4 regions of the Pseudonocardia sp. Cha107L01 genome follow, and region 2 is predicted to be linked to each of the others. Evidence: riboswitches for the same ligand, from Rfam matches in the RefSeq annotation. Region 2 holds a riboswitch; each other region holds the start of a gene.

Region 1 (6,853 bases), 3.8 Mb from region 2:
ATCCTCAATTTTGAGGATGCATCGCCGTCGACCGACCGCGAGGGTTCGTCAGCTCGCCGGCGCTCTGCCTGTCTGGCTGGACAAGCGTCGGCCTCGTGATCTGCCCGAGGAGACAATACGATGCGCGTGCTCATGACTGTTGAGATCCCGACGGAACCTGGCAATCTGGCGATCAAGGATGGCCGGCTGGGGAAGGTGATCGAGTCTGTCCTGAGCGGCATCAACCCCGAGGCTGTCTACTTCGCGACCCGATCCGGAAACCGGGCGGCGTACATCGTCTTCGACCTGGAAGATGCCAGCCGCATACCGGTCGTGGCCGAACCCTTCTTCACCGAGCTGGGGGCGAAGGTCGACCTGACTCCCGTGATGAACAGGGAAGATCTGGCCGAGGGCCTCAGCAACCTGCGCTAATGGTGCCGTTCTAGCTTGTTGCTCGGCCAGCCGCGGGTTCCGGCTGGCCGAGCTCGAGGGCCGCCCCAGCGCGGCGGACAGTTCGCGCGCGATGGCTCGGGTGATCTGTCCGGCTTCTGGCGGGCGGTGCCCGAGTCGCCCCCTGGGGGCGGTCAGAGCTGAGCGGCGCGCGGCGTGGTGGCCGGGCTCCAGCCGAGCGACGGGGCGACCTCGTTGCGGATCAGCTCGAGTGACCGCAGGGTCTCCCGGTGCCCTGGGTCGGCCGGGTGCACCTGCAGGATCAGGTCGGTGGCCAGCGGGAGCACCCGGTCCGCGCGCAGGCTGGCGATGACGTCTTCCGGGCAGCCGAGGTGCAGGTCGCTCCGGGTGACCAGGTCCGCCAACGGCGCATGCGGGTCGAGGCCGCCCCGGCCGGCCAGTTGGGTGGCGGAACGGCGCAGCCCGGCCTCGGCCTCGCGGAACGCCTCCACCCGGGTCGGAGCGACGTACAGCGAGCGGGACAGACCGATCCGGGGCGTGATGTCGGGATGGGACCAGCTGCCGAGGTAGGCCTCGACGAGTTCGGACTGCGCCTCCCCGAGCGGCCGGTGCGCGGCGGTGGCCCAGCTCGCGCCATTCTGGCCGGGTCGGATCGCGGTGCGCGCCAGGAGCAGGCCGCTGCCGTGTTCGGCGGCCCGCACGGCGCCCGCCACCCCGAACGTCGCCTCCCACACGGTGGCGAGCAGCGGCCGCGCGGGCGGGAACAGCGTGGACCCGGCCGGGGTGAGCTCCTGGCCGGCCAGGGCGTCGCGGACCACGGCGAACGCCCGGTCGTACTCCTGCTGCCGGTCCTCGAAGGGCACCCCGAAGATCGCGAACGCGGGCTCGCCGCCACCGGTGCCGAAGCCCAGTTCGAGTCGCCCGTTGCTCAGTGCCGCGAGCACCGCCGCGTCCTCGGCGAGCCGGACGGGATTCTCCAGGGCGAGGGTGATGATGCCGGTCGCCAGGGTGAGCCGGCGGGTGTACTGCGCGGCGGCGGCCAGGAACACCAGCGGGGACGGTAGGCCGCCCTCGTTGCCGGCGTGGTGTTGCGCGACCCATCCGGTGTCGAAGCCGAGCCGGTCCGCGGTCATCAGCAGTTCCAGCGCGCGCGTGTAGCGCCGTGGCGGCGGGACCTCGTCGACGAGCCGGGTGAACACACCGAGGCGGAACGGATTCCGCTGCCGCTGGTGGGGAAAGGGGTCCGTTCCGGTGCTGGACATGACGGTGGTTCTCCCTGAAGAAGCCGCGGGCAGAGGTCAGCTGGTGCCGAGTGGTCGGGGCACTCAGCCGCTACAGAGAGCGGTGGACACCCGGTGCAGATCAACATGCAGACGCGTCACCAACAGCTCGCCCCGGCCCAGCGATGCCACGCGGCTGGGCAGGCGTCCCATGCTCTCCGCAATCGCCAACGCCATCGCCATGATCGGCCCCTTGAGTCCGGTGCGCTTGCTCGGCCGTCTCCGGCGAAGCCTGGTCATCACCCGGGGCACCCCACCGCACAGCGAGGGTTGTCAGCCAGCAAGCCGGGGCTCCGCGCTGGCATTCGCGACCGTCTCGAACACTAGCAGCGGGCTCTCGCCCGAGAACCCCCGTATTCCCTAGCTCACAGTCGGACCGGCATCATCAATGCAGCGCGTAGGCATCCAGCCTGGTTGAGTTCGCCGAGCAGTTACCTGATCGCGGTCGTCGACCTGGTGTCGAATGCTCCGGTCGGCTCGACATACCACTGACTCAATCTATTCGGACCCTGGGGAACTGAGATCGCGCTGAGGTCCGCGGTTATGTGGCTCCGTATCTTTACCGCGAACGATCCGTTACCTCCGATAGTGCCAGCAGGGCTCCCACTCGTCGCTGGTTTTCGAGGTGGTCGTCGAGACACCGCCTGGTTGAACAGGAGATCGACTGTGCTGAAGAAGGCTGGAATCGTGGCGGCAGCCACCACCGCGGGTCTGCTCGCGCTGAGCCCGCTGGCTTTCGCTGGTGACTACGAGGGCGATTCGGGCCATCACCATCACCACGGCGGCAGCAACGACCACGAGAGCAGCGCCAGCTGTTACCAGAACAATGGCGCAAAGGACAAGGCGCACGGCGTTCACGGACAGGCCGGCCTGGTCAACGTTCAGGACACGACTGTCCAGGTTCCGATCCAGGCGTGCAACAACAGCGTGCTCGATGGTGTTCTGGGGATTCTCACCAAGAACCAGAAGAACTCTGACAACCACGGCTGAGCCGGGATAGGCAGGTAAGCTAACCGGCAGCCAAGACCAGGCACCGATTGCAATCAGACGCACCTTGCCCTTGGTGCGCGGGCGTCGGTTCCCGAGGCGTGTGAACTTTGACGCTATCTGTGGATGCCCTCAGTTCAAGATGACTCGCCATATCATAAAATCGAAACTCAAACCCATAGAATAGTTGCAGGCGAGCTCGCGGATTATCCCTGAGCTTGGTCTAAGCATAACCGAAATGCTGTCGTGCACCGGCCCCATGGATTCGCACAACAGCGTGAGCCGGATCTCCCCACGTAGAAAGGCAATACTTAGTGTCAAACCAACGACTGATTCATGCGGCGACAGCGGTTGCGGCCGCGGTCATCGCAGTGGGCCTGACGAGCTCACCGGCATGGGCCGACCCGCTGCCTGGCCCATCTCCGGCCGCACCACACGCCAGCCCCCAGCGCCCGGCACCTCCCGCCCCACACCCCGGCCCCCAGCACCCGGCACCTCCCGCCCCCCAGCACCCAGCACCTCCCGCCCCACACCCCGCCCCCCAGCACCCAGCACCTCCCGCACCACACCCCGGCCCCCAGCACCCGGCACCTCCCGCACCACAGCACCCAGCACCTCCCGCACATCACTGAGCAGGGCCAACGCTTAGGCAGCGAACTGCCGCTGCTGGATGAACCCTTCGTCCAGCAGCGGCATCGCTGCGTGAATCGGGCGCGACCTCCGCCTTGAGCGCCCGCACCTCGCCGGCGATCTCCGCGGCGGACATCGACACGAATGACTGTCCGAGCTACGTGTGCTTGCGGTGCTTCTCGCGCGGTGGTGGCGAACCACCCGACGGCAGGTTGCGGTTCTGCAGGAACCACAGGACCTGGTCGGCGTGCACGGATGCGCGCAGCTCGTTCGAGACGACCTTGAGTACGGTTCGGTCGACATCGATGACGAACGTCGACCGTTTGACCGGCAACAACCGGGCCAACAGGCCGCGGCGTCGGGTATGCCGACCATGGCGGTCCCCCCGGCGCCCGGCCATCTTCCCGCCCAGCTTGATCAGCGCCCCTCGCCGCACCCCGAACTGCTCGGACACCGCGCCACCCACGTCGGAGAGCAACGGGTAGTCGAATGCGCGCTGCTGCGCGAAGTGGGCCTGCTTGTCGACCGTGTCGGTGCTGATGCCCACCCGCTGGACCCCCAGTGCGGCGAACTCGTTGCTGAGGTCACGGAAATGACAGGCTTGGACGGTACAGATCGGTGACGACGCGATCGGGAAGAAGAACAGCACCACGGGGCCGTCCGCGAGAAGCACGGACAGTGTCCGCGCCCGACCCGTGTGGTCGTACAGGGTGAAGTCCGGCACCCTGTCGCCTGTGATCATCAACCGAGGGTATCTCCAGCGCACCCGATCTAGTGCCCCGCGCCGGAAATCTGCGCAATAATTCCGGCGCCCAGATGGCGCCTCGCGGCGGTCTGAGCCGGGCTACCGTTTGCGCTGGGCGAATGCGTCCAGCTTGGCGCGGTGCTCGGCGCTGTTGACCAGCACGGTGTTGGCGATCCGGTCCACGTGCCGGGCGGAGGTCCGGTCGGAGTTGGCAGCGGCGTCGATGACCAGCTTCGCCAGGCCGAGCGCCTCCTCGGGCTGGCTGGCGAGGTCACGGGCGAACTGCTCGACCCGCGCGGCGAAACCGTCCACCGGGTAGACCGCGTGCACCAGGCCGATGGACAGCGCCTCGGCGGCGGAGACCTGCTGGCCGGCCATCGCGAGCCACTTCGTCCAGTGCGGGCCGACCAGCCGGGTGAGTCGGCTGATCCCGCCCGAACCCGGGAGCGCGGCGAGGTTTCGGACCTCCGGCAGCCCGAACAGCGCCGCGCCGGAGGCGAACCGGAAGTCGCAGCTCGCACCCAGCTCGACACCGATGCCCAGGCAGGGTCCCTGCGCGGCCAGGATCACCGGCTTCTCGATCGCCTCGATCTCGTCGAACAGCTCGTGCAGCCGGCGATAGGCGCCGCGGAACACCGGCCCCGGGGTGCCCGGCCCGGTCTCACCGACCGGCAGCGCGGTGAGGTCGGCCCCGGCGGTGAAGTAGCGTCCCTCGGCGGTGATGACCAGTACCCGCAGGTCGCCCCGGTCGCGCAGGTCGGCGACCGCCGCCCGGAGGGTGCCGAGCATGCCCTCGGTGACCGCGTTCAGCTTGCGGTCCCGGGTGAAGGTGAGGGTGAGGATGCCGTCCCGCTCGTCCCGCCTGATGTCCTCGTTCCCGAGGCCGGCCCGTTCTGTCATGTGGTCGCTCCGCGAGGTCGGTTCAGCTACTACTATTCCCACGACCGTTTCAAGATAGTGTTCGCGGTCGGGCGGGAACGTCTCCAGCTTCCGCTGAAATCGTGCCGGATATAGGCTCATCCGGAGCGGAATGATAGCGGATCGGGGCGCGCAATCGGTGCGGCCACGCTACGCTGGACACTTCTCCCCGAACGCGGGCGAATGGCTGACAAGCCGATGTCCGCCGCCCCGATCCACTCAAAGAGGAGTACCGAGCATGGGTGTTCTCGACGGCAAGGTCGCCTTCATCAGCGGCGGCGCCCGCGGCCAGGGCCGGTCACACGCGGTACGTCTCGCGCAGGAGGGCGCGGACATCATCACCTTCGACATCTGCGCGCCGTTCGACACCGTGGCGTACGCGCAGGCCACCGAGGAAGACCTCGAGGAAACGGTCAAACACGTCGAGTCCCTGGACCGGCGCATCGTCGCCAAGAAGGCCGACGTGCGAGACCAGGAGGCCGTGTCGGCGGTACTCGAGGAGGGCATCGCCGAGTTCGGCCGGGTGGACATCGTGCTGGCCAACGCGGGGATCATGCCCGTCATCGGCGAGAAGGCCCAGAAGCGGCAGGCCTGGCACGACGCGATCGACATCATGCTCACCGGCGTGCTGCACACCTGCGAAGCCGCGATCCCCCGGCTCATCGAGCAGGGCGACGGCGGGTCGATAGTGATCACCAGTTCCACCGCGGGGCTCAAGGCCCCGATGCGCGTCCTCGACGTCAAGAACGACGGTTTCCTCGGCTACATCGCCGCCAAGCACGGTGTGATCGGCCTGATGCGCTCGTACGCGAACTCGCTGGGCCCCTACGGGATCCGGTGCAACACGATTCACCCCACCGGCGTCAACACCGGAATGGTCGCCAATCCCGAGTTCTACGCCCTGGCCGAGAAGCAGCCGAGCCTCATGGAGGCGATGCACAACACTCTGCCGGTGCCCCTGATCGAACCCGTCGACATTTCCAACGCGATTGTCTACCTGGTTTCCGACGCGGGCCGATACGTTACCGGGATCACCATGCCGGTCGACGCCGGAGCAATGGTGTACTGAACCGTGCCGTGTTCCCGCCCGCGCCGGCGGGAACACGGAATCGGTTATGCATTGAGTAACGCATTGCCGCCCGGTTCCCCGGCGACTATTGCTCGCCCCACAGCCGTGGTCGGGCCTGCGCCGGGTCCCAGGCGACAGGCAGGTTGGTGAACCCGTTGACGGTGAGCGCGGTGGACCGGGTGGCCGCCTGGTCGGGGTCGAGCCGCAGGCCGGGCAGCCGGCGCAGCACCGTCTCGATCGCGACCTTCAGCTCGGCGCGCGCGAGCGCGGAGCCCAGGCAGGAGTGCGGGCCCACCGCGAAAGCGAGGTGCCCGCGCACGTCCACCATCGGGCGGTCCACCCGGAAGGTGTCCGCGTCCTCGAACCGTGCACCGTCCCGGCCGGCCGAGGCGTAGACCACCCGCACCTTGGCGCCGGCGGGAAGCTCCTGGCCGGCGATCGTCACCGGCTTCGTGGTGGTGCGGAAGGTGCCCTCGACCGGCGCCTCGAACCGCAGCACCTCCTCGGCCGCCGAGTCGACCAGTGACCAGTCCGCCTCGAGCTTGGCGCGCTCCGCGGGATTGGCGCACAGCAGGTGGATCCCGTTGCCGATGGCCGTGGCGGTGGACTCGAAGCCGGCGGTGAGGAACTGGTGGGCGGCCATCAGGATCTCTTCGTCCTTGAAGCTGCTGCCCTCATGATCGGCGATGATCATGGCGGACAGCACGTCGTCGGGCAGCTTCTCGCCGGCCGCCAACGCCGCGCGCCGCTCGGCGATGATCCCGGAGAGGAAGCCGAAGAGCTCCAGCGTCGCCATGGTGCCGGCCTCGAGCTGTTTCGCGTCGCCGCCCATCA
Region 2 (6,853 bases):
TGACCGCGCCGGTGCGCAACCGGGTGCGGCGCACCGCCACCAGTCCGGCCAGCAGCTCGTCGAGCTGGCCGCCGGGCACCACGTACTCGACGGTGACCAGCACCGGACCCGGGTTCTCCTCGGGGTCGAGCACCAGCTGCGGGTCGAGCCAGGCGGGCGCCTCCCCCCGGTCCACCCCCGCCACGTCGAGCAGCGGCAGCAGTCGCGCCGACGCGGCGCCGGCCAGCAGCAGCGCCGCGCTGACCACGAAGGTGAGCGGCAGGTCGAGCGGCACCGCGACCAGCCCCCACAGCGCCGAACCGCCGGCCGTGGCACCGAACAGCACCACCTGGTAGAACGACAACCCCCGGGCCCGTACCCAGCGCGGCAGGAAGCCCTGCACCGTCGCGTTCAGGCTGGACAGCACCATGATCCAGGCCACCCCGGCGGGCAGCAGCACGAGCACGACCAGCCACGGGATCCGCACCAGCCCGACCACCAGCAGCGCGGCCGCGTAGCTCACGCTGGCCAGCGTGAGCAGCATCGTCGGGCTCCACCGGCGGCGCAGCCGGGGCAGCAGCACCGCGCCGACCAACGATCCGATGCCCAGCGCGGCCAACAGCAGCCCGTAGCCGCCGGAGCCGATACCCAGGCGCCGGTCCGCGATCAGCGGCAACAGCGCCCAGAGCGCCGAGGCGGGCACGATGAACAGCACCAGCCGCAGCATCACCCGCCGGACCACCGGGGCATGCCGGACGTAGCGCCCGCCGGCCCGCAGCGCGGACAGGAACGCCTCGGGGTGCGGCCGGTCCACCGGCTCCGGCCGCCACCACACCAGCACCGCCGCGAACACCAGGAAGGTCACGGCGTTGATCGCGAAGACCGCCGCGACGCCGATCCAGGAGATCACCAGCCCGGCGATGGCCGGGCCCACCGCCCTGGCCAGGTTGACGCTGATCGAGCCGAGCGCGGCGGCGCCGGGCAGCTCGGCTCGCGGCACCAGCTCGGGGATCACCGCCTGATACGCCGGCAGCTGCACCGCCGCGCCCGCGCCGAGCAGGAAGGTGAGCACCAGCAGCAGCGAGGGGCCCATCGCACCGGTCGCGGTGAGCACCGCGAGCACGGCCCCGACCACGGTCTGGAACAGCTGGGTGACCAGCAGCAGCCGGCGCTTGTCCAGGAACTCGGCCAGCACCCCGGACGGCAGCGCGAACAGCAGCACCGGCAGGCTGCTCGCGGTCTGCACCAGGGCGACCAGTACCGACGCACCGGGCCCGGAGACCAGCAGCCACTGCGCGCCGACGGTCTGCATCCAGGTGCCGATGTTGCTCAGCAGTACCGCGATCCACAGCGCCCGGAACACCGCCGACCGCAGCGGCGCCCACGGCGAGGGAGCCCTGTCCGCTGCCTTGTCCGCTGCCCTGTCCGCGGCCATCGCCCACCCCTGTGCACCAGCCGGCGCCCCGTCCCCGGCCGCGGCGGCCCTCCGATGTGTCCGGAGCGAGTATCCGGTGTGCCGGATCCGGGAGTGTGACCGCGCTGGTCGACCGGAGCGGCGGCGCGGTGAGCAACACCATGTTCACTGTGGGCTGCTTGCCGACGGCCGGAGGACAGGCAACGATCAAGCTGGACCGACCATCACCGGGAGCGTGAGATGACCTTTACCCCACTGCCCAGCCTGAGCCGCCGCGACGCCGCGACCGCCGTGCTCGCCGCGAAGAAGCGCCTGGGGCTGTCCTGGGCGACCATCGCCGAATCCGTCGGGCAGTCCACCGAGTGGAGCACCTCGGCGCTGCTGGGCCAGCAGCCGCTCAGCGAGAAGCAGGCCGCCGCCGCCGGCAACGTGCTCGAGCTCGACGAGGCGGTCGTCGAGGCACTGCAGCTGCCGCCGGTGCGCGGTGTCGACGCGGTGGACACCAGCGAACCGATCGTCTACCGGCTGCAGGAAGCCATCCAGGTCTACGGCAGCACGATCAGCGAGCTGATCCGCGAGGAGTTCGGCGACGGCATCATGAGCGCGATCGACTTCGAACTCGACTTCGAGCGGGTGCCCGACCCGAAGGGCGACCGGGTCAAGCTGACCTTGAGTGGAAAGTTCCTGTCGTACCGGGTCTGGTGAGCTCGGGTCCGTGGTCGCTGGCGACCTTGGTCACCAGGCCGAGCCGCCGGTCGGCGTTGCTCGGCCGACCCCGGCCCCGCTTGTAGGCGAGCACGACGCCCTGCTGGATGATCTCGCCGCCCCAGACGCCCCAGGGCTCCTCCCGGTCCAGCGCGCCCGCCAAGCAGGCCGCCTTGATCGGGCAGTGCCCGCACAGCGCCTTGGCGAGGTGCAGGTCGGCCGGGCGCTCGGCGAACCACAGCTCGGGGTCGGCCTTCGAGCAGGGCGGGTGGGACGTCGTGGCCGTCAGGTTTGTTGTTCCCCTCATGACCACGATGGTTGTCGGGCGGCGGCGCCCGGACATCAGGGAAGATACGGAGATTCGCCCCGGGAACCCTGAGACTTCGGGGCGCTGTTACCCTGGTAAGTCGAATGCCCGCGTGATCCTCCCGCCGGGCTGCAGCGGCCCGTCGCCAGTCAGCGGCGCGCGGCGAACAACGACGAACAGGAAGACCAGAGGCAGTCGCGTGGCCAACATCAAGTCGCAGATTAAGCGGGTCAAGACCAACGAGAAGCGCCGCCAGCGCAACAAGTCGGTCAAGTCAGCCCTCCGGACCTCGATCCGCCGCTTCCGCGAAGCCCTCGAAGCCGGGGACAACGACAAGATCGTCGAGCGTCAGCGCTCCGCCAGCCGCGCGCTGGACAAGGCGGCCAGCAAGGGTGTCATCCACCAGAACCAGGCCGCGAACAAGAAGGCCGCGATGGCCCGCAAGGTCAACGCGAGCTGATCGCTCACCGACGTACATCGCCTCAGAACTTTCTTTCGCCCCAGCTGTAATACCCGCTGGGTCGGCGGCGATGAACTGAGTAGAACTCCCGCTGCGGCCATCGGCGGCGCTGTCCACTCCCGTGGGGTAGCGCCGCCGATTTGCTGTGCCCTACCGCCGGCGCGCCCGCCCACTCGCGCCTCGCACAGACCCGCTGTGGCCCGCACAGCCCGTGCACGGGCTGTGCGGGCAGCACCCGGTCTGTGCCAGCCACAACAGCAGCTAGCTGACCTCGCGGGCTTCCACGATCCGCAGCACGGCGCGCTCGAGCGCATAGTTCGGGTCGGGCGCCGCGCCCTTGACGTCGGCGTTGACCACGGCCACCGCCGCCATCGCGAGCGCGATCCCGGCCGGCCGCCAACCGCGGGCCTGCGCCTGCGCCTTGCGGATCTTCCACGGCGGCATGCCCAGTGCCCCGGCCATCTTGAACGGGTCGCCCCGGCCGGCCGCACCGACCTTGGCCACCGTACGGACCGCGTCGGCAAGCGCGTCGGCCACCAGCACCGCCGGCACCCCCAGCACGATCGCCCAGCGCAGTGCCTCGAGTGCACCGGAGCGGTCCCCGGTGATCGCCTTCTCGGCCACCGCGAACCCGGTGACCTCGGCGCGGCCCCGGTGGTACCGGCGCACCGCGTTCTCGTCGACACCGCCGTCGGTGTCCGCGACCAGCTGCGCCGACGCGGCCGCCAGCTCGCGCAGGTCGTTGCCCACCGCGTCGAGCAGCACCCGGATGGCCTCCTGGGTGATACGCCCACCGGCCCGGCGGATCTCGGCGCGGACGAAGTCCACCCGCTCGTCGTACTTCGTCACCCGCGGGCACTCAGTGATCTCGGCACCCGCGCCGCGCAACACGTCGGCCAGCGCCTTGCCACGCGCGCCCCCCGCGTGCAGTACCACCAGGCTCACCCCGTCGGCCGGGTCGGCGACGTAGTCGGTGATCATCGAGGCGACGTCCTTGCTCGCTTCATGGGCCGCGTCCAGCACCACCACCCGCCCCTCGGCGAACAGCGACGGACTGATCAGCTCGGCGAGCTCGGCCCTGGTCAGCGAAGCGGCGGCGACCCTGCGCAGCTCGGCGCTCGGGTCGGCCGCCCGCGCCGAGGCCAGCGCGTTCTCCACCGCCCGCTCGACCAGCAGCTCCTCGTCGCCGACGATCAACCGGAGCGGCGGAGTGGTCACGCTGATCGCGGCGCCGTGGTCGGCCTGGCTCGCGGGCGGGCTGCTCATGCCGCCATCGTCCCAGCCCCGCCGGACACCCCCGGACGTGCCACCCCGAGGGCACCGGAGGGAGCCCTGGCCCGCATCCCCCGGGCGGGCGGCCCGGAGCGCACAGGCAACAGGGCGGCCCGCGCCGGGCGAGTGAGCCGGCTCCCAGATCGCGGAACAGACTGGGCGGAATGGGCAACCTTGACGTAACGTGGCCTTAGCTCACCTCCGATGGCGAGCGGTCCGAGCGCGGGCCACAACTGAATAAGGCTCATCCAGAGGGGCAGAGGGAACGGCCCTGCGAAGCCCCGGCAACCGGCATTGACCGATCTGCGCATAGCCGTTGCGCAGCACGCCCGTCATGGGCGAGGTCGCTCAGTGATCACGGTGCCAATTCCGACCCGCATGTTGCGGGACAGATGAGGAGACCTCGCGATGTCCGTGAGCACCACGCTATCCGCTTCCACCTCGCTCGACCTCGGGCCGGCCCGTGCCCTGTCCTGTCGCGAGTGTGGCCATGAGATCCCGCTCGCCCCGGAGTTCGCCTGTCCGGAGTGTTTCGGCCCGCTCGAGGTCGCCTACGACTTCGTCGGCGTCACCCGGGAGCGCATCGAGGCCGGTCCCAAGTCGATCTGGCGGTACGCCTCGCTGCTGCCGGTGCCGACCGACGTGACCCGCCACCCCAACACCGAGCCCGGGATGACCCGCCTGGTGCGCGCGGAGCGGCTCGGCAAGGAAATCGGCCTCAAGAACCTGTGGCTGAAGGACGACACCGGCAACCCCACCCACTCGTTCAAGGACCGCGTGGTCGCGGTGGCCCTGGCCGCCGCCCGTGAGCTCGGCTTCAGCGTGCTGGCCTGCCCGTCCACCGGCAACCTGGCGAACGCCGTCGCGGCCGCCGCGGCCCGTGCCGGCTGGCGCTCGGTGGTGCTCGTCCCGAAGTCGCTCGAGCAGGCCAAGATCCAGATGACCGCCGTGTACGGCGGCACCCTGATCGCGGTGGACGGCAACTACGACGACGTGAACCGCCTCGCCACCGAGCTGGCCGCCGAAGAAGAGGACTGGGCGTTCGTCAACGTGAACGTCCGCCCGTACTACGCCGAGGGCTCCAAGACGCTGGGTTACGAGGTGGCCGAGCAGCTGGGGTGGCGGCTCCCGGAGCAGATCGTGGTGCCGGTGGCCTCCGGCTCCCAGCTGACCAAGGTCGACAAGGCGTTCCGCGAGCTCGGCACGCTGGGCCTGGTGGAGCCGACGCCGTACAAGGTGTTCGGCGCACAGGCCACCGGCTGCTCGCCGGTCTCGGCGGCATTCGCGGAGGGCCACGACGTGATCCGTCCGGTCCGGCCGGACACCATCGCGCGCTCGCTGGCCATCGGCAACCCGGCGGACGGCCCCTACGTGCTCGACACCGTGCGGCGTACCGGGGGCGCGGTGGCGGACGTGTCGGATGCCGAGGTGGTGGACGCGATCCGGCTGCTCGCCCGGACCGAGGGGATCTTCGCGGAGACCGCCGGCGGGGTCACCCTCGCCTGCACCCGCAAGTTGATCGAGTCCGGTCAGCTGGACCCGGAGGCCGACACCGTGCTGCTGATCACCGGCGACGGGCTGAAGACGCTCGACGCGGTCGCCGGTCACGTGGGCCCGACCGCCACCGTGTCGTCCTCCACCGCCGAGGTCCGGCGCGTGCTGCAGGGCTGAGCCGACCCACCCCTGCCGACCCACCGCTGAGCCGACCCACCGCTGAGCCAACCGACCGCTGAGCCGACCCACCGCTGAGCCAACTGACCGGGGTACCCGACCACTGAGCCCGGCCGCACCGACAGATCACGTCGAGCGGCCGGGCTCAGCCGCGTCCACGCTGGCGGGGCGCCGGCCGGGGATGACCTCGGGCCACCGCCACCGGGCCCTCCCTGGAGGCCACCACGGCCACGTCGCCGGACTCGTCGGTACGCCGCACCAGCGTGCCGGCCCGGCGGAGCGCGTCCAGCACCGTCGAGTTCGGGTGCCCGTAGGTGTTGCCGGCGCCGACACTGACCAGGGCGAGCCGGGGATGCACCGCCGCCAGGAAGCCGGGCGAGGTGTACCGGCTCCCGTGGTGCGGGACCTTGAGCACGTCTGCCCGCAGGTCGACACCGGAGGTCAACAGGCTCGCCTGGGCCAGTAGTTCGACGTCACCGGTGAGCAGCAGGGTGCCGGTCGGCGCGGTCGCCCGCAGCACGAGGGAGGTGTTGTTCACGTCGGTGCCGTCGGTCGGGTCGACCGGGTCCGCCGGGTCGACTGGACCGAGGACCCGCAGGCTCAGCGCCGGCCAGTCCAGCTGTTGGCCCGCGCGCAGCTCCAGCACCGGGATGTTCCGCTCGGCGGCGGCCCGGTGGACCCGTTCGTCGGCCCAGGCCGGCTGATGCGCCGGGCCGAGCGCGACCGCGCCCACCGCCCTGCCGCCCAGCGCCGCGGCCAACCCGCCCAGGTGGTCGGCGTGCAGGTGGGTGATCACCACGAGGGACAGGACGCTGATCCCGAGTCGGCTCAGGCAGCCGTCCACCGCGCCGTCCTCGGTGCCGGTGTCCACCAGCACGCCGCGCCCGGCCTGGCCGGTGGCCAGCACGACCGCGTCACCCTGGCCGACGTCGCAGGCCACCGCCGACCACCCGGTGGCCGGCCAACCCGGCGTCACGAACCGGGTCGGGATCACGATCAGCAGCACCCCGATCACCGCCGCCACCAGCAGCGCGCGCAGCCGTCG
Region 3 (6,853 bases), 240 kb from region 2:
TTCGCCGACTCGGTGCCGCTGGACCGGGTACCGCTGATCGGCGCGGGGCTGGCGCTGTTCGGCGACGACGGCCTGTACCGAGGCGACTACGCCCGCGAGTGGGTGGCCGACGAGCTGGCCGGGCTGGGTGTGCGCACCTTCGGCGACCTGGCGCTCGATGACCCGCAGCTGCCGCCGTCCCGGCGGTACAAGCTGGTGGTGACCTGCGCCGACATCACCCTAGGCCGGTTGATCCAGTTGCCCTGGGACTTCGAGCCGGTCTACGGGCTGGACCCGAACGAGCAGTCGGTTGCCGACGCGGTCCGCGCCTCGATGTCCATCCCGCTGCTGTTCCGCCCGATGAAGCTGACCAACCCGATGACCGGGGTCGAGTCGACGCTCGTCGACGGCGGCGTGGTGTCCAACTTCCCGATCGACTCGCTGGACCGCACCGACGGCAAGCTACCGCGCTGGCCGACGTTCGGCGTCACGCTCCTGCCGGACATCCCCGGCCCGGACGGCACGCTGCTGCCGCGCTGGCTGAACCAGATCCTGCCGGCGCCGGTGCACGTGCTGGAGGGGGTCATCACCACCGCACTGGTCGGGCGGGACCAGGCCAACCAGCACAAGCCGTGGGTGCAGGCGCGAACGATCGAGGTGACCTCGGACTCGGTGGGCTTCACCCAGTTCTCGCTGACCGACGCGCAGATCCGTGAGCTGCACGACGATGGGTACTCCGCCGCCGAGCAGTTCCTGACGACGTGGAACTGGCAGGACTACCTGCGCCGGTTCCGCCGCCACCCGAGCTGAGCGAGCACCGGCCGGGCCCGTGCTCGCGCGGCGAGCGCGGAGAATCGTCGGAGTGCAACCACTCATGGGCTTTATTCGGTGAGCGGTCGACAGAACTGGCGAGAGGAACCGTGTCGCCGCCCGGCGCGTCCGGTCGCTCGTTCGGCAGAATTCCCCCGCGCATCGAATGGCGATCATCGCGCCGGGCCGATGGAATCTAATCCGAACTGCTCCCCAGCAGCTGGACGCCACAGGTACCAGGCGGGACCGTCCAGGCGTACGGCGGGGGAGGATCGGGTGGCGGTGCGCCCGATCCCCCCGCCGGCGAGATGGGGAGCGCTTCGACTCGACCTAGCGAGCCAAGTAAAGGCCGGAGCCACCATCCCCCGAGACGGCGACTCCGGCGCGCAACCACCTGTCCGCTCCCCAGCGACATGTGGTAGGTCTCTAGGCCCTAATTCTGCTCCGCGATCGGCCTGAATAGACCAGTTCGCTCAATCAATCACTCGAACGGGCGTGTCAAGAAGCCACGCCGGACAACGGCAGCTTACTTACAGCTGAACTCGAGCGGCTCTTGAGGTGAGTTTGACGTCCGACAGGGGGACTTTCAGCGCGCCGCGCGGGTCTTCGGAGTGGCGTGATGATAGGCCCCGACGGGTTGTGTCCCGGACCCTGCGGGCGGAAGGGACAGCAGTGGGGTGTCCGGGACCACTGGGGCGGCCCGTTGAGCGACCCGTCGAGATGATCACTCACGGCGTTCGATGGGCTACGGAGGGTGGCTGGACCTGGCTGGTACGGACGGTTGCCCGGTCGCGGTCGGCGGCCGTACGGATCGACCGGGCACCCGCCGCGTCGACCGCCGAGACGGCGGACATCGCGGCCTCGCCGAGCGGCACACAATTGCTTTCGTCTCACGCGGACTGGTCAGCGGGGAAAGCCTTGTCCGAGCTATTCAATTCCATTAGTGCGCATTTTCGGGGTGAATAGCGTTGCGTGCGTCGGGCCTGCCCCGGGGCGGGACGTGGTGCGGTGGTGTGAGCCATCGCGCACATCTGGGCTCACAATGTGCGCGATGGCTCACATCGATCTGAAGTCATCCCCGGCAGCATGGCCGCTGACTCAGGGCTGGCAACGGGCGCCGGCTCCGCTCGCCCGGCCGATCCCGAACGGGTCGAGGTCGCGCGGGTCCGGGGTCGGCGCCCAGCGGCCGTCCACCGGGGCGTAGGTCCAGCTCGCGCCGGAGCTGACCAGGGTGCGCAGCGCCGCCAGCAGCCGGTCGATGTCCTCGGCGGTGCTGCCGAGTCCGATGCTCGCGCGCAGCGCCTCGCCGCCGGGGCAGAGCCGCTCCAGCAGGGGGTGCGCGCAGAACTTGCCGTCCCGCAGTCCGATGCCGTGCTCGGCGGAGAGGTAGGCGGCGACGTACCCGGCCGGGCGGTCGGCCACCACGAAGCTCACCACCGCGATCCGGTCCGGGCTGTCCGGCCAGATCCGCAGGACCTCGACGCCGGGGATGCCGGCCAGTCCCGTCTCCAACCGGTTCAGCAGGTTCCGCTCGTGCGCGGCCGCGGCGTCCCCGAGTACCGGGGCCAGCGTCCGGCAGGCCTGGGCGAGCGCCGCGGCGCCGAGCACGTTCGGGGTGCCGCCCTCGTGCCGGTGGGGCGCGGCCGCCCACTCGGTGGCGGTGTCGGTCACCCGGCGCACCGCGCCGCCGCCGGCCAGGTGCGGGGGTGCGGCGTCCAGCCAGTCGCGGCGACCGACCAGCACGCCGGCGCCGTACGGCGCGTACAGCTTGTGCCCGGACAGCGCCAGGTAGTCCACGCCGGTCTCGGCCAGGCTGATCCGCCGGTGCGGCGCGAGCTGGGCGGCGTCCAGCACCACCCGGGCCCCCACCTCGTGTGCGATCCGCACCACCCGGTCGATCGGCAGCACCTCGCCGGTCACGTTGGACGCGCCGGTGATGGCCAGCAGCGCGGTCGGCGTCGCGGCGAGGGCGTCGGCCAGGTCGTCGAGGGTCTGCGCGACGGTCGCCGCGGCCCGCAGTGCGCGGTGCGGCCCGGCGCGCCAGGGCAGCAGGTTGGCGTGGTGCTCGACGTCCAGGCAGAGCACCGCGCCGGGCACACAGCCGGCGAGCAGGTTGAGCGCGTCGGTGGTGTTGCGGGTGAAGATCACCACGTCGTCCGGCCGCGCGTCGACGAACTCGCCGACGGTGTCCCTGGCCCGCTCCAGCAGCCCGGTGCACACCTGCGAGGCGTAACCGGCGCCGCGGTGCACGCTGGCGTAGTAGGGCAGCACCTGCTCGACGTGGTCGGCCACCGTGGCGAGCGCCGGCGCGCTCGCGGCGTAGTCCAGGTTGGCGTACCGGGTCCAGCCGCCGGTGACCAGCGGGACCCGCAGTTCGGTGCCGGTGACGGCGGGGAGCCCGGTGTGGGTCTGGTCGGTGCCGGTCTGCTCGGTGCCGGTCTGCTCGGTGTGGGTCTGCTCGGAGCTGGTGACCGGGCACGGGCGATCGAGGGCGAGCGTCATCACGGGTCCTCCGTGTCTGGGACCCCGGGTACGCCGCGGGTCCGCGCTTGCCGACGTGACTGTCACGACGGCCTGGTCGTCACCCGGAGCACCCCGCCGCGGAGGAGGGTTGCCGGCCAGCGAGCCGGGGCTTGAAGCTGGCACTCTTGACCTGGTTGGCAAGGTACGGGCCTCGGCCCCGGCTCGTCAACGCCGTATCGCGGAACCGAGAGCCGGGCCACACCGGGGGAGACGGGTGGTGCGCGGGGTCAGCCCCGGTGGCGCCGGCCCACCGGCACTACGAGTGGGGTGCCCGCGACCGGGTCGGTGATCACCTGGGCGTCCAGGTCGAACACCGCGCGCAGCAGTTCGGCGGTGAGGACCTCCTCGGGTGGCCCGTCGGCCACGATCCGGCCGTCCCGCATCGCGATCAGCCGCCCGGCGTAGCGGGCGGCCAGGTTCAGGTCGTGCAGCACCATCACGACGGTGCGGTGCATCTCCCGGTGCAGCCGTTCGACCAGGTCCAGCACGTCCACCTGGTGGGCCAGGTCGAGGAACGTGGTCGGCTCGTCCAGCAGCAGGATCTCGGTGCCCTGGGCCAGCGCCATGGAGATCCACACCCGCTGCCGCTGGCCGCCGGACAGGGTGTCCACCGTGCGCTCGGCGAACTCGCTCATCCCGGTCCAGTCCAGCGCCTCCGCCACCGCCGCCTCGTCGTCGCCGGACCACTGCCGGTACCACGCCTGGTGCGGGTGCCGGCCCCGGGCGACCAGGTCGGCGACGGTGAGCCCGTCCGGTGCGACCGGGGTCTGCGGCAGCACCCCGAGCACCTTGGCGACCTCGCGGGTCGGGTACCGGTCGATCCGCAGCCCGTCCAGCAGCACGTGCCCGTGCCGGGCCGGCAGCAGCCTGGCCAGCGCGCGCAGCAGTGTCGACTTGCCGCAGCCGTTGGGCCCGATCACCGCCGTGACCGTGCCGTCGAGCACGTCCAGGTCCAGGTCGTCGATCACCACCGCGTCGCCGTACCCCAGTCGCAGCTCGCGGGCCCGCAGCCGGACCGGCTGGGTGGCGGCGTTGGAGGGGGCGTTGGAGGTGGTGCTGGAGGCGGTGCTCGCGGCGGTGCTGGAGGCGGTGCTGGAGGCGGTGCTGGAGGCGGTGGAGTTCTCGGTCATAGCGACACTCCACGGTTGCGGCGGCCGAGCAGGTACAGCAGGTACGGGGTGCCCAGCACGGCCGTGACGATGCCGACCGGCAGCTCCCGGGGCAGCGCGGTACGGGCGATCAGGTCGGCGGCCACGGTGAGCAGCGCGCCGTAGACGGCGGAGGCCAGCAGCGGCGGGGTGGCGGTGCGGACCAGGCGCTGGCAGACCTGCGGCACGACCAGCGCGACGAACCCGATCGGCCCCGCGCTCGCCGTGGCCACCGCGGCCAGCACCAGTCCGACCAGCCCGAGCGCCACCCGGGACCGGTTCACCCGCACGCCGAGGCCGCTGGCGGTGTCGTCGCCCAGTTGCAGCGCACCGAGCCCGAACGCCAGCAGCAGCGCGGTCGGCACCAGCACCACGAGGGCCGTGCCGACCGGGAGCACCTGGGCCCAGCCGCTGGAGTTGAGCGAGCCGGTCAGCCACACCGTCGCCTGGGTGGCCTGGTTGATGTTCGCCACGACCAGCAGCCAGGAGGTGATGCCGACCGCGACCGCGTTCACCCCGACCCCGACCAGCACCAACCGGTCGCTCTGCACGCCGCGCCGGTAGGCAAGGCCGTACACCACCACGGCCGCGAGCACCCCGCCGAGCAGCGCGGCGAGCGGGACGCCGAGCGAGGCCATCAGCCCGACCGCGACGCCACCGCCGCCGCCCAGCGCGATCACCGCGACCGCGGTGGTGCTCGCCCCGGCCAGCACCCCGAGCAGGTCCGGGCTGGCCAGCGGGTTGCGTGTGACGGACTGGGTGAGCGCCCCGGACAGGCCGAGCGCGGCGCCGACCAGCACCCCGGTCAACGTCCTCGGCAACCGCAGCTGCAGCACGATGAAGCGCTGCGCCCGGTCACCGCCGCCGGCCAGTGCGGCGAGCACGTCGCCGATCGAGATCGGGAAGTCGCCCCGGCCGATGTTCACCGCGGCCGCCAGCACCACGAGGGCCGCGCCGACCAGCGTCACGGTGACCAGCCTGGGCCGCCAGACCCCGGAGAACCCGCCCACCCGGATCGCCGGGCGCCCCAACACCGCCGCGGTGGCGGCATCGACACCGGCTCGGGTACCGGGCTCGGCTGCGCGACCGGAGCGCCCGGTCACAACCGGACCAGCTTGCGCCGGCGGACCAGGAAGACGAAGAACGGTGCCCCGATGAACGCCAGCACGATCCCGACCTGCAGCTCGCCGGGGCGTGCCACCACCCGGCCGACCACGTCGGCGACCAGCAGCAGGACCGCGCCGGCCAACCCGGCGGCCGGCAGCAGCCAGCGGTAGTCCGGGCCGGTGCAGAACCGGGCCAGGTGCGCCACCACCAGCCCGAGGAACGCGATCGGGCCGCAGGCCGCCACCGCCGCACCGGTCAGCAGGGTGATCGCGACGAGCCCGGTCCACCGGGTCACCGTGACGTTCTGACCGAGGCCCCGCGCGACGTCCTCGCCGAGCGCGAGCAGGTTCAGTCCCGGCGCGTTCGCGAACGCCAGCAGGAGGCCGACCAGCAGGAACGGGGTGATCTGGCCGACGATGGCGACGTCCCGGCCGGCCAGCGCGCCGACGTCCCAGAACCGGTACGAGTCCAGCGTGGCGCTGTCCGAGAGCACGATCGCCGAGCTCAGTGCCCGGAGCAGGTAGCTGACCGCGACCCCGGCCAGCGCCAGGGTGACCGGCGTCGGGCCGCCCCGGCCGGCCGAGCCGAGTAGGAAGACCGCCACACTGGCGGCGAACGCCCCGGCGAAGGCGAACCACACGTAGCCGTAGAGGCTGGTCACCCCGAACGCGAAGATCCCCAGCACCACGAAGAACGCGGAGCCGGCGCTCACCCCGAGCAGGCCGGGCTCGGCCAGCGGGTTGCGGGTGTGGCCCTGCATGAGCGCGCCCGCGACGCCGAGCGCGATGCCGACCAGGATGCCCAGTACGGTGCGCGGCAGCCGCAGGGTCCGCACCACCAGGTCGTCCTCGGCGGCGGCCGGCGACCAGAGTGCGTCCCACACGTGACCGAGCGGAATGGCCTTGGCGCCGACCGCGATGCTCGCCAGCACAGCCAGTACCAGCAGTAACAGCAGTAGCAGCAGGAAGCCGATCCGGCGGGACCGTCGGGCACCGGTACCGGTGCGCCTCGGGCGCCGGGTCGGGGGAGTACCTGACCCGGTGATCGCCGTCGTCACCGCGTGTCTTCTCCTTGCAGTCCTCGCCACTCGCCGCCCGGTCGTCGCCGGCGGTCGTTGCCAGCTGTCGTTGCCGGCACTGTCCGGCCACAACTTGGGCGTGGTCACACCTTAAGTGAGGCTAACAATGTTCGGCGCCCGGTTGAACCGGCGCTGAGTCCGATCTCACCGGGCGCCGCGTGCGGTTCAGGCGGCCCGGTGCCGGGCGGCCGGGTCCGGGCGGGTCGGC
Region 4 (6,853 bases), 2.3 Mb from region 2:
TCGCCGGGCCTCCGCCGCTCGCCCTCGGCACGGGAGAAACGGTCGAGGAGGCGCTGGCCCGGCTCGACGCGGATGGACGGCCCCACGCTGTCGTGCTGCGTGACGGGCGACTCGCCGGGGCCGTGTCCCGCGCCGATCTTGTCCAGGCCGTCGAGGTCCGTGATCACGCGAGAACCCAGTTGTGACAGCCTCATCGCCCGCGGGGTTCTTCGGGTCCAGCCGGAACTGTTGCCCACACCGACACCCGAACGTCCGTCAGGCGTCCCGTGCGGCGGTGTCGGCCAGGTGCTGCCGGGTCGGCAATGCGGTCACCGGGGTGCCCCACTGCTCCACCCGGCCGCGCAGCCAGAGGCCGAGCAGCAGCCCGACCAGTACCACCAGGCCGTAGAGGCCGCCGGTGGCCACCATCGCGACGGTCATCCCGGGGCAGGTGGCACCGAGACCGAACCCGATGCCGAACACCGCGCCGCCGTAGATGTGCCGGCGCTGGATCCGGTTGCGGGGCAGGGTGAGGCGCCCGCCCAGCCAGGTGCCCCGGCCCCGGCGCAGCACCAGCAGGCCGACGAACGTGGTGGCCATCGCCGAGCCGATCATGAGGTACATGTACGGGTCGCGCAGCAGCAGGCCGTTGTGGATCGTGTAGTAGTCGCCGAGCCCGCTCGCGGTGAGCAGGAACCCGAAGGCGACCCCGACCGCGCCGGCCACGATGCCGGTGCGGACCGCGGTTCGCCGGGCGGTGCCTGGCTGGCGGTCGGTGCCGGTCGGGCGGTTCATAGCGCACCGCCGGTCAGCGCGTGCAGGCCGAGGGTGACCACGACGGCCACCGCGAAGAACGTGACCGTGGCGGCCCAGCTGTCCGGGGACCCGGCCGGGCAGCCGGCGAGGCCGTGGCCGGAGGTGCACCCGCCGGCCCAGCGCGACCCGTAGCCCAGCAACACCCCCGCGACCAGCAGCACCGGCACCAACAGCGGCGGGCTGAGCAGCACGGACAGCTGGCCGTAGCGGTGTATCGAGACGGGCGGACCGAGCAGGGCCGCCAGCAGTGCCCCGGCGATCAGCCCGACCAGGAACACCACCCGCCACCGGTCGCCGCGCCAGCGCTCCACCGGCGCGACGGTCGCCGCCAGCCACGCCCCGGACACGCCGAGGCGCAGGTTCGCCAGGCCGTACAGCGCGAGCACGCACAGCCCGACCCCGGGCCCGGCCACCCACCACGGCAGCTGCGCCGGCAACACACCCAGCATCAGAACCTCCCGATATTTGCGCTGGTCACCTTCGATGACCAGGCTCGTGCACCATCACCTCACACCGCATCACACGGGGTGGCCCTGGTCATAGGCCACGCCCGAGGCCTGGCAGGTTGCCGCCGGAAGACTTGCTCGGCGCTTGACTATCAGGAGCGCCGCGATCTGAGTTGTTCGGTCGGTGCGGTGCGGTGATCGAATCGAGGCTGTTGCCCAGGGGACCCGAGTTGCGCGGGGTCGCCGCACGGTCCTCGGGTCGGCTCCGCCGCGGTGCCAGGTTGGCCTGGTCCTGGGTCGGGGCGCCTTGCGTCTGATCAGGCCCGACGGGCTGCGGCTCGTCCAGTAGCGGGTCGTTCGGGTCCGCGGCCGGCGGCATCGGAGCGCTTGGTGTGAGCGCGCCATCCGATGGCTGGCCAGAAGGCACCGGGGAGCTGGGCGGCACGGCCTGCGCCGGCGCGCCCTCGGCGGGAGGGGGAATCGATGCCGCCTGTGAGTCGGAGGGCTGCCACGGCGCGGGCGCGACCTGTGCGGGGTCACTCGGCGTGGCGTTCGCGTCTGGCGGCGCCGGGTAGGACGCCGCGGGGCCGGCTGACGGCGCCGCCGGAGAGTCGTCACTGGTCTGCGTGACTTCGGACGCGGAGGTGACGTTCGAGCGAAGCCCGAGTACGACGCAGAGCGCGATCAGGGCGATGGCGGCCCCAATAGCGGCGACAATCCATCTACCCCGCGTGGTACCTACGACACCCGCGATGCGGTGCTGGATCGTGACCCGGCGACGGGCAGGTTCCTCGGCGCCCAGGGCCGATGGCCCGTCACTCACACCAGCAGTGTTCTTGTCCTCCGAAGACTCAGCGGCAGGTGAGAGGGCTGCAGCGGTCGCGGCGTCTGGCTCCTTGATCGCGACTGCCTCCTCACCTGAACTCGCCGTCGGCGAGTCGGTGCGGTGCCCACTCTCTAAGGCGTCCCTCGGGGACGCGGGCACCAGTCCCCTGGGTAGCTGCGCGAGCGGGTCAGCAACTGCTACCGGCATAACGACGCCGGGCAGCGTCGGAGCGTCGTCCGGCCAATTGTCAACGCCGCCGACCGTGCCACCGTTTAACTGACCGCGCACACGCCGAGCAGCGTCGATGAAATCCCGAGGTGCAACTCCTGGCCGCAACCATGGATCCTCATCGAGCTCGGCGCGATGCCGCGGCGCGCTGCCACTGACCTCTGAAGTCGAAAGTCGCGGTTCCCCAATGGTGTTAGAGCTGCCCATCAAACCCAAGTCCCTCCCGTAGCTATCGCCGACTCGGCGCGAAGGTCTGAAGGGTCCGCCGGCGACGATCAGCGTTGTCGTAAGTTCAACGACAACCCCGGTGTCGAGGTGTGATAGCGGCGCCCGACACAGTCGGAAGGGCGCGTCCACGGTTGGCTGACAGCAGGGCTCTCGGCATCACCTTGGTCCAGGTGAGAGGTGCACTCGGGCACTCCGGTGCAACGGGTCGACCCCACAGGTGGGGCGCCGTAGCGTCACCCACTTCGGCGACCAGGTAGAACTCAACCTGCGCTGGGCATGACAGATCACAGCCGCCGGTCTTGACCCTCCGCCACTGATCGGCTTAGCGTCCCTGCGACGGTCACGAACACCAGTGCTCAGCCCCGGCTTGCTGGTTGGCAACCCCCGCGTGCGCTGGGGTGCTCCGGGTGACGACCGGCGGAGGTTCGTCACGGGCCTCCGCAACCGCACGAACACGCAGGAGCGTCGGACATGGTCGCGCTGCTAGCCGCGACATCGATCAGTTGCGCGGCTGCACCACCACCCGCTGTCGCTGACGTCGCCAAGCGGCGGCCCACTGATGTCCCGAGCTGATGTCCTGAGCGCTCCTGCCGCGCCCGTCCGACGGCGCGTTATCCCGAACGGAACAACATGAGATTTCTCCCCCGCGCGCTGGGACACGCCCTGGTTGCCGCGGCGGCCGCGCTCGCACTCACGGCGTGCGCCAACGCCGGCGGCGGCGCCGCACCGACGACCGGCCCCGTCTACTTCGGGGTGTCCGGGCCGGTCACCGGGCCGAACGCCGAGTACGGCCGGCTCTGGAAGCGGGGCTTCGACCTGGCCCTGACCAAGATCAACGCGGCCGGCGGGATCAACGGCCGCCCGGTCGCGCTGAAGTGGGAGGACTCGCAGTCCGACCCGAAGCAGACCGTGCCGATCGCGCAGAAGTTCATGGACGACCGAGAAATCATCGCCGAGCTCGGCGACTTCTCCTCCCCCGCCTCGATGACTGCGGCGAACCGGGGAGGCTCATCTGGCCACCCTGGCCGTGGGCATGGTCGGCATCGGGCTCGGGCTCAGTTTCGGCTGGACGGTTCTCTCGGTGCTTGCGGGGAACGCGGTAGGCACGTTTTTCATGGCCTTCCACTCCACTCAGGGTCCGCAGCTGGGCCTGCCACAGATGATCCAGTCACGGCCGCAGTTCGGCTATCGGGGGCGCACTGCTCATCTGTTCGCCGGGCGGCGCGAAGTCCAAAACGATCTTCACGTCGTCGGGCCGGTACGGCAGCATATCCCGATATTGTTCCAGGGGAATCCGTCGGGTCAGCATTCTTTCAAGCCATGCGGGGTCTGCAGCCGTCAGCGCGGCCGCAGCTTGTGAGAAGTGTCGCGCATTTGCGTTCATACTTCCGAGAAGCACTCGGTTGCCGAGCACAAATTGGAGAGCGGCCAGGCCAAGATCGAGCTGTGTGGACGTGCCAGCTCGCGGGAACCCGACCAAGCAGGTGACGCCGCCCGGGGCGCCAATTTTGACCACCTCCGCAATCACAGTTGCGGAGCCACTGCAGTCAATCGCAATATCGGGAGAGAGACCAGACTCTGAAAGCCGACCGTGATGGTAGGTCGCTCCAAGTGCCCTTACCAAGCTGGGTTTCAGGCCATCCTCGAAAATATCAAAAACATGCACATCGAAACCACGCTGAACTCCAAGCAGGGCGGCCAGCAGGCCGATTGGACCGGCTCCAGTCACTACGACGTTGGACGGGGCCAGCACACTCCGGCGGCCAATGTGCGTGATGTTCTCCCACGCTTTGGCCACGATGGATGCAGGTTCGAGTAGAACACCTAGTCTACCAAGTTCAGCGGGCAGCCGGACCAAGCTTTCCGGATGAGTGCGCCAGCGCTCACGTGCGAAGCCATGCAGATGTTTGATACCGTGCTCAACGTACTCGTGTCCGCGACACATATCCCACTCCCCTTTTAGGCAGGCTTCGCACGGATTCGATCCGAGGCGACGCACCATGCCTACCACGAGGTCGCCGGTAGCGAATCCGGAGCTAGTGGGAGCCTCGACGACTCGGCCCACACTCTCGTGGCCGAGAACAAGAAAATCCGTTCCCCGAGGGGCTTCGCCGAACTCGCCAGCGATGATCTCAACGTCCGTTCCGCACAGTCCTATCTCCATACACTCGACCAACACGGATCCGTCGCTAACTGACGGCTCCGGGAGGTCCCGAATTTCGAGACTGTCCTTTCGACCAGGTTGAACTGTCAGTGCCTTCATGAGCCACCCTGGACCTTTCCGAAGGTTGCTGTGTACGTTCCGAATCTGCGTCTCACGAGTCGGGAGATGCCCCCGCTCCGGATGCCGCCCCGGACCGAGCTCTTTCTATGTCGTTGATATGGGTCTCCGTCCACTCTCGGAGCGCAGTGATCGGCTCGGCGAGGCTGCGGCCGAGTTCCGTCAGCTCGTAGTCGACCCGGGGTGGGATCGTGGGGTGCACGGTACGGGTGACGAACCCGTCGGCCTCGAGACCACGCAGCGTCTGGGTCAGCATCTTCTGCGAAACTCCCCCGATGCGGCGGCTCAGATCCGTGTACCGCATGGTGCCCTCAAGGAGCGCGTCCACGACCAGGACGGTCCACTTGCCGGCGATGTGGTCGAGGACCTGGCGAGTCGGGCACTTCGCGGAGTAGACGTCGGCCGGTAGCCCGGAGGACTCGACGATGGTCTTCATGGAAGGAGAGTAACGCACTAATTGGTGCCTTCTTCCCAACGAAGAGTCACTCTCTCATAGTTTGTCACATGAGAAACCAGACCCTGTCCGTCGCCGAGGCGATCCGCAATCGGCGTACCGTCCGTCACTATCTGCCTGACGCTGTCCCGCCGTCCCTGCTCGCGGAGCTTCTCGCCCTCGCCACAGAGGCACCCACCAGCTGGAACCTGCAGGACCGCTCAGTCGTTGCGATCACCACTGACGAGGGTCGCGAAGGGTTGGAGTGGGCCACCGGAGGGCAGCCTCAGCCGCGAGAGGCACCGGTCATCCTGGTCTTCGTCGCCGAGCCACAGGCCTGGCGTGATGACCACAAGGACGTCTACGACCGGGCACGCCGCGGCGGAGCCTGGAATGAACAGTTCATCGCGATGTTCGCCGCGGCCTCGCAGGCGTTCCAGCAGGACCTGGAGGAACGCGGTCTGCTGCGCGAGTACGCAGTGAAGGACGCCATGATTGCCGCCACCTACGTGATGCTCGCTGCCACGGAGATGGGACTGGCCACCTCGCCGATGAACGGCTGGGACGAGGCCAAAGTCAAGAAGGTCATCGGCGTCGAGGACCGCGACGACCTCGCCATCGCCTTGTTGGTCTCGGTCGGCTACGCGGCCGAGGAGCGGCGTCATCCCGGTCGCCGTCCCGTGGAACACAACGTCTTTCACCAGCGGTACGGAGTCCCGACGAATGCCGCACCTCGGTAATCGCGTTCCACAGCAACGAGGGTAATCAGGACAGAATCTGGCCGCATTGGACACCATGATTGCGAAATGGACCCCACCAAGAGCCACAAACCTCCGACCGCGAAGTTTCGGCACAGCCAGGTCGCCGTGGACGCCTCGTCGATACACGTGGTCGAAGCCGGCGACCCGGCGGGCCAGCCGGTCGTTTTCCTCCACGGCTGGCCCGAGTCCTGGCGCTCTTGGCAATTCTTCTACAACGGGATCACCGCGGACCCGGCCATGATCACCGCCACCGCTCGCGCCGCCTACGTCGCGGCTTACTCCACCGCAGCCGCGCTTACCGCGGGATTCAACTGGTACCGGAGCTTCCCCCGCGACGCCGAGGAGAATCGGCGGACAGGACTGGAGCCGATGACGACTCCACTGCTCTATCTCAGAGGCGAACACGAAAGCGGAGACATCAGCACCTACGTCGCTGGCTTCCTCAAAGCAGGAGCCACCCACGTCAACCACGCAGCGGTCGCAGGCGCACCCAAGAAGAGTCACCGCAAGGAGACATGGCAGCTCATCGCCGACTTCGTCAAACCGTGACGTCGCGTGATGTTTGACATCTGGGGCAGCCCTGGCCTTGACCAACCTCGGGGTGCTCAGTGCTCAGGTGTAGATGGACTGGATCTGCTGGTAATGCCCGATCGACTCCGGACCCAACTCCCGACCCAACCCCGACGCCTTCACCCCACCGAACGGCGCCGTCGGATCCGGCAGATACGTGTTCACCCCGATCGTCCCGGTCTGCACCCGACGCGCCACCCCCAACCCACGCTCCTTGTCCCGCGTCCACACCGTCCCACCCAAACCAAAGTCCGAATCATTCGCGATCCGCACCGCATCATCCAC

What was found. Region 2 has a riboswitch for S-adenosylmethionine ahead of thrC (threonine synthase). Riboswitches for the same ligand answer to the same signal wherever they lie in the genome.
Region 1: another riboswitch for S-adenosylmethionine. It lies ahead of ACTXG6_RS24460 (LLM class flavin-dependent oxidoreductase); the one in region 2 lies ahead of thrC (threonine synthase).
Region 3: another riboswitch for S-adenosylmethionine. It lies ahead of ACTXG6_RS41240 (aminotransferase class V-fold PLP-dependent enzyme); the one in region 2 lies ahead of thrC (threonine synthase).
Region 4: another riboswitch for S-adenosylmethionine. It lies ahead of ACTXG6_RS31580 (ABC transporter substrate-binding protein); the one in region 2 lies ahead of thrC (threonine synthase).

Annotation. Positions count from the first base shown of each region.
Region 1 is NZ_CP199579.1:5,219,315-5,226,167, reverse strand. It holds gene ACTXG6_RS24465 (hypothetical protein) at 121-411, shown strand; gene ACTXG6_RS24460 (LLM class flavin-dependent oxidoreductase) at 564-1,652, opposite strand; SAM riboswitch class IV at 1,870-1,983, opposite strand; gene ACTXG6_RS24455 (hypothetical protein) at 2,337-2,660, shown strand; gene ACTXG6_RS24450 (peroxiredoxin) at 3,445-4,029, opposite strand; gene ACTXG6_RS24445 (enoyl-CoA hydratase/isomerase family protein) at 4,132-4,932, opposite strand; gene ACTXG6_RS24440 (mycofactocin-coupled SDR family oxidoreductase) at 5,189-6,019, shown strand; gene ACTXG6_RS24435 (cytochrome P450) at 6,105-6,853, opposite strand, start outside.
Region 2 is NZ_CP199579.1:8,974,775-8,981,627, forward strand. It holds gene ACTXG6_RS42295 (MFS transporter) at 1-1,414, opposite strand, end outside; gene cynS (cyanase) at 1,634-2,098, shown strand; gene ACTXG6_RS42305 (WhiB family transcriptional regulator) at 2,052-2,405, opposite strand; gene rpsT (30S ribosomal protein S20) at 2,605-2,865, shown strand; gene holA (DNA polymerase III subunit delta) at 3,127-4,131, opposite strand; SAM riboswitch class I at 4,379-4,536, shown strand; gene thrC (threonine synthase) at 4,546-5,808, shown strand; gene ACTXG6_RS42325 (DNA internalization-related competence protein ComEC/Rec2) at 5,954-6,853, opposite strand, start outside.
Region 3 is NZ_CP199579.1:8,734,663-8,741,515, reverse strand. It holds gene ACTXG6_RS41245 (patatin-like phospholipase family protein) at 1-789, shown strand, start outside; gene ACTXG6_RS41240 (aminotransferase class V-fold PLP-dependent enzyme) at 1,888-3,291, opposite strand; SAM riboswitch class IV at 3,330-3,443, opposite strand; gene ACTXG6_RS41235 (ABC transporter ATP-binding protein) at 3,540-4,442, opposite strand; gene ACTXG6_RS41230 (FecCD family ABC transporter permease) at 4,439-5,563, opposite strand; gene ACTXG6_RS41225 (FecCD family ABC transporter permease) at 5,560-6,624, opposite strand; gene ACTXG6_RS41220 (zf-HC2 domain-containing protein) at 6,811-6,853, opposite strand, start outside.
Region 4 is NZ_CP199579.1:6,714,053-6,720,905, forward strand. It holds gene ACTXG6_RS31565 (pyridoxal-phosphate dependent enzyme) at 1-185, shown strand, start outside; gene ACTXG6_RS31570 (DUF6691 family protein) at 256-774, opposite strand; gene ACTXG6_RS31575 (YeeE/YedE thiosulfate transporter family protein) at 771-1,244, opposite strand; SAM riboswitch class IV at 2,862-2,976, shown strand; partial or broken gene ACTXG6_RS31580 (ABC transporter substrate-binding protein) at 3,154-3,459, shown strand; partial or broken gene ACTXG6_RS31585 (cytosine permease) at 3,557-3,664, shown strand; gene ACTXG6_RS31590 (glucose 1-dehydrogenase) at 3,692-4,786, opposite strand; gene ACTXG6_RS31595 (winged helix-turn-helix transcriptional regulator) at 4,839-5,240, opposite strand; gene ACTXG6_RS31600 (nitroreductase family protein) at 5,309-5,977, shown strand; gene ACTXG6_RS31605 (alpha/beta fold hydrolase) at 6,044-6,547, shown strand; gene ACTXG6_RS31610 (aldehyde dehydrogenase) at 6,611-6,853, opposite strand, start outside.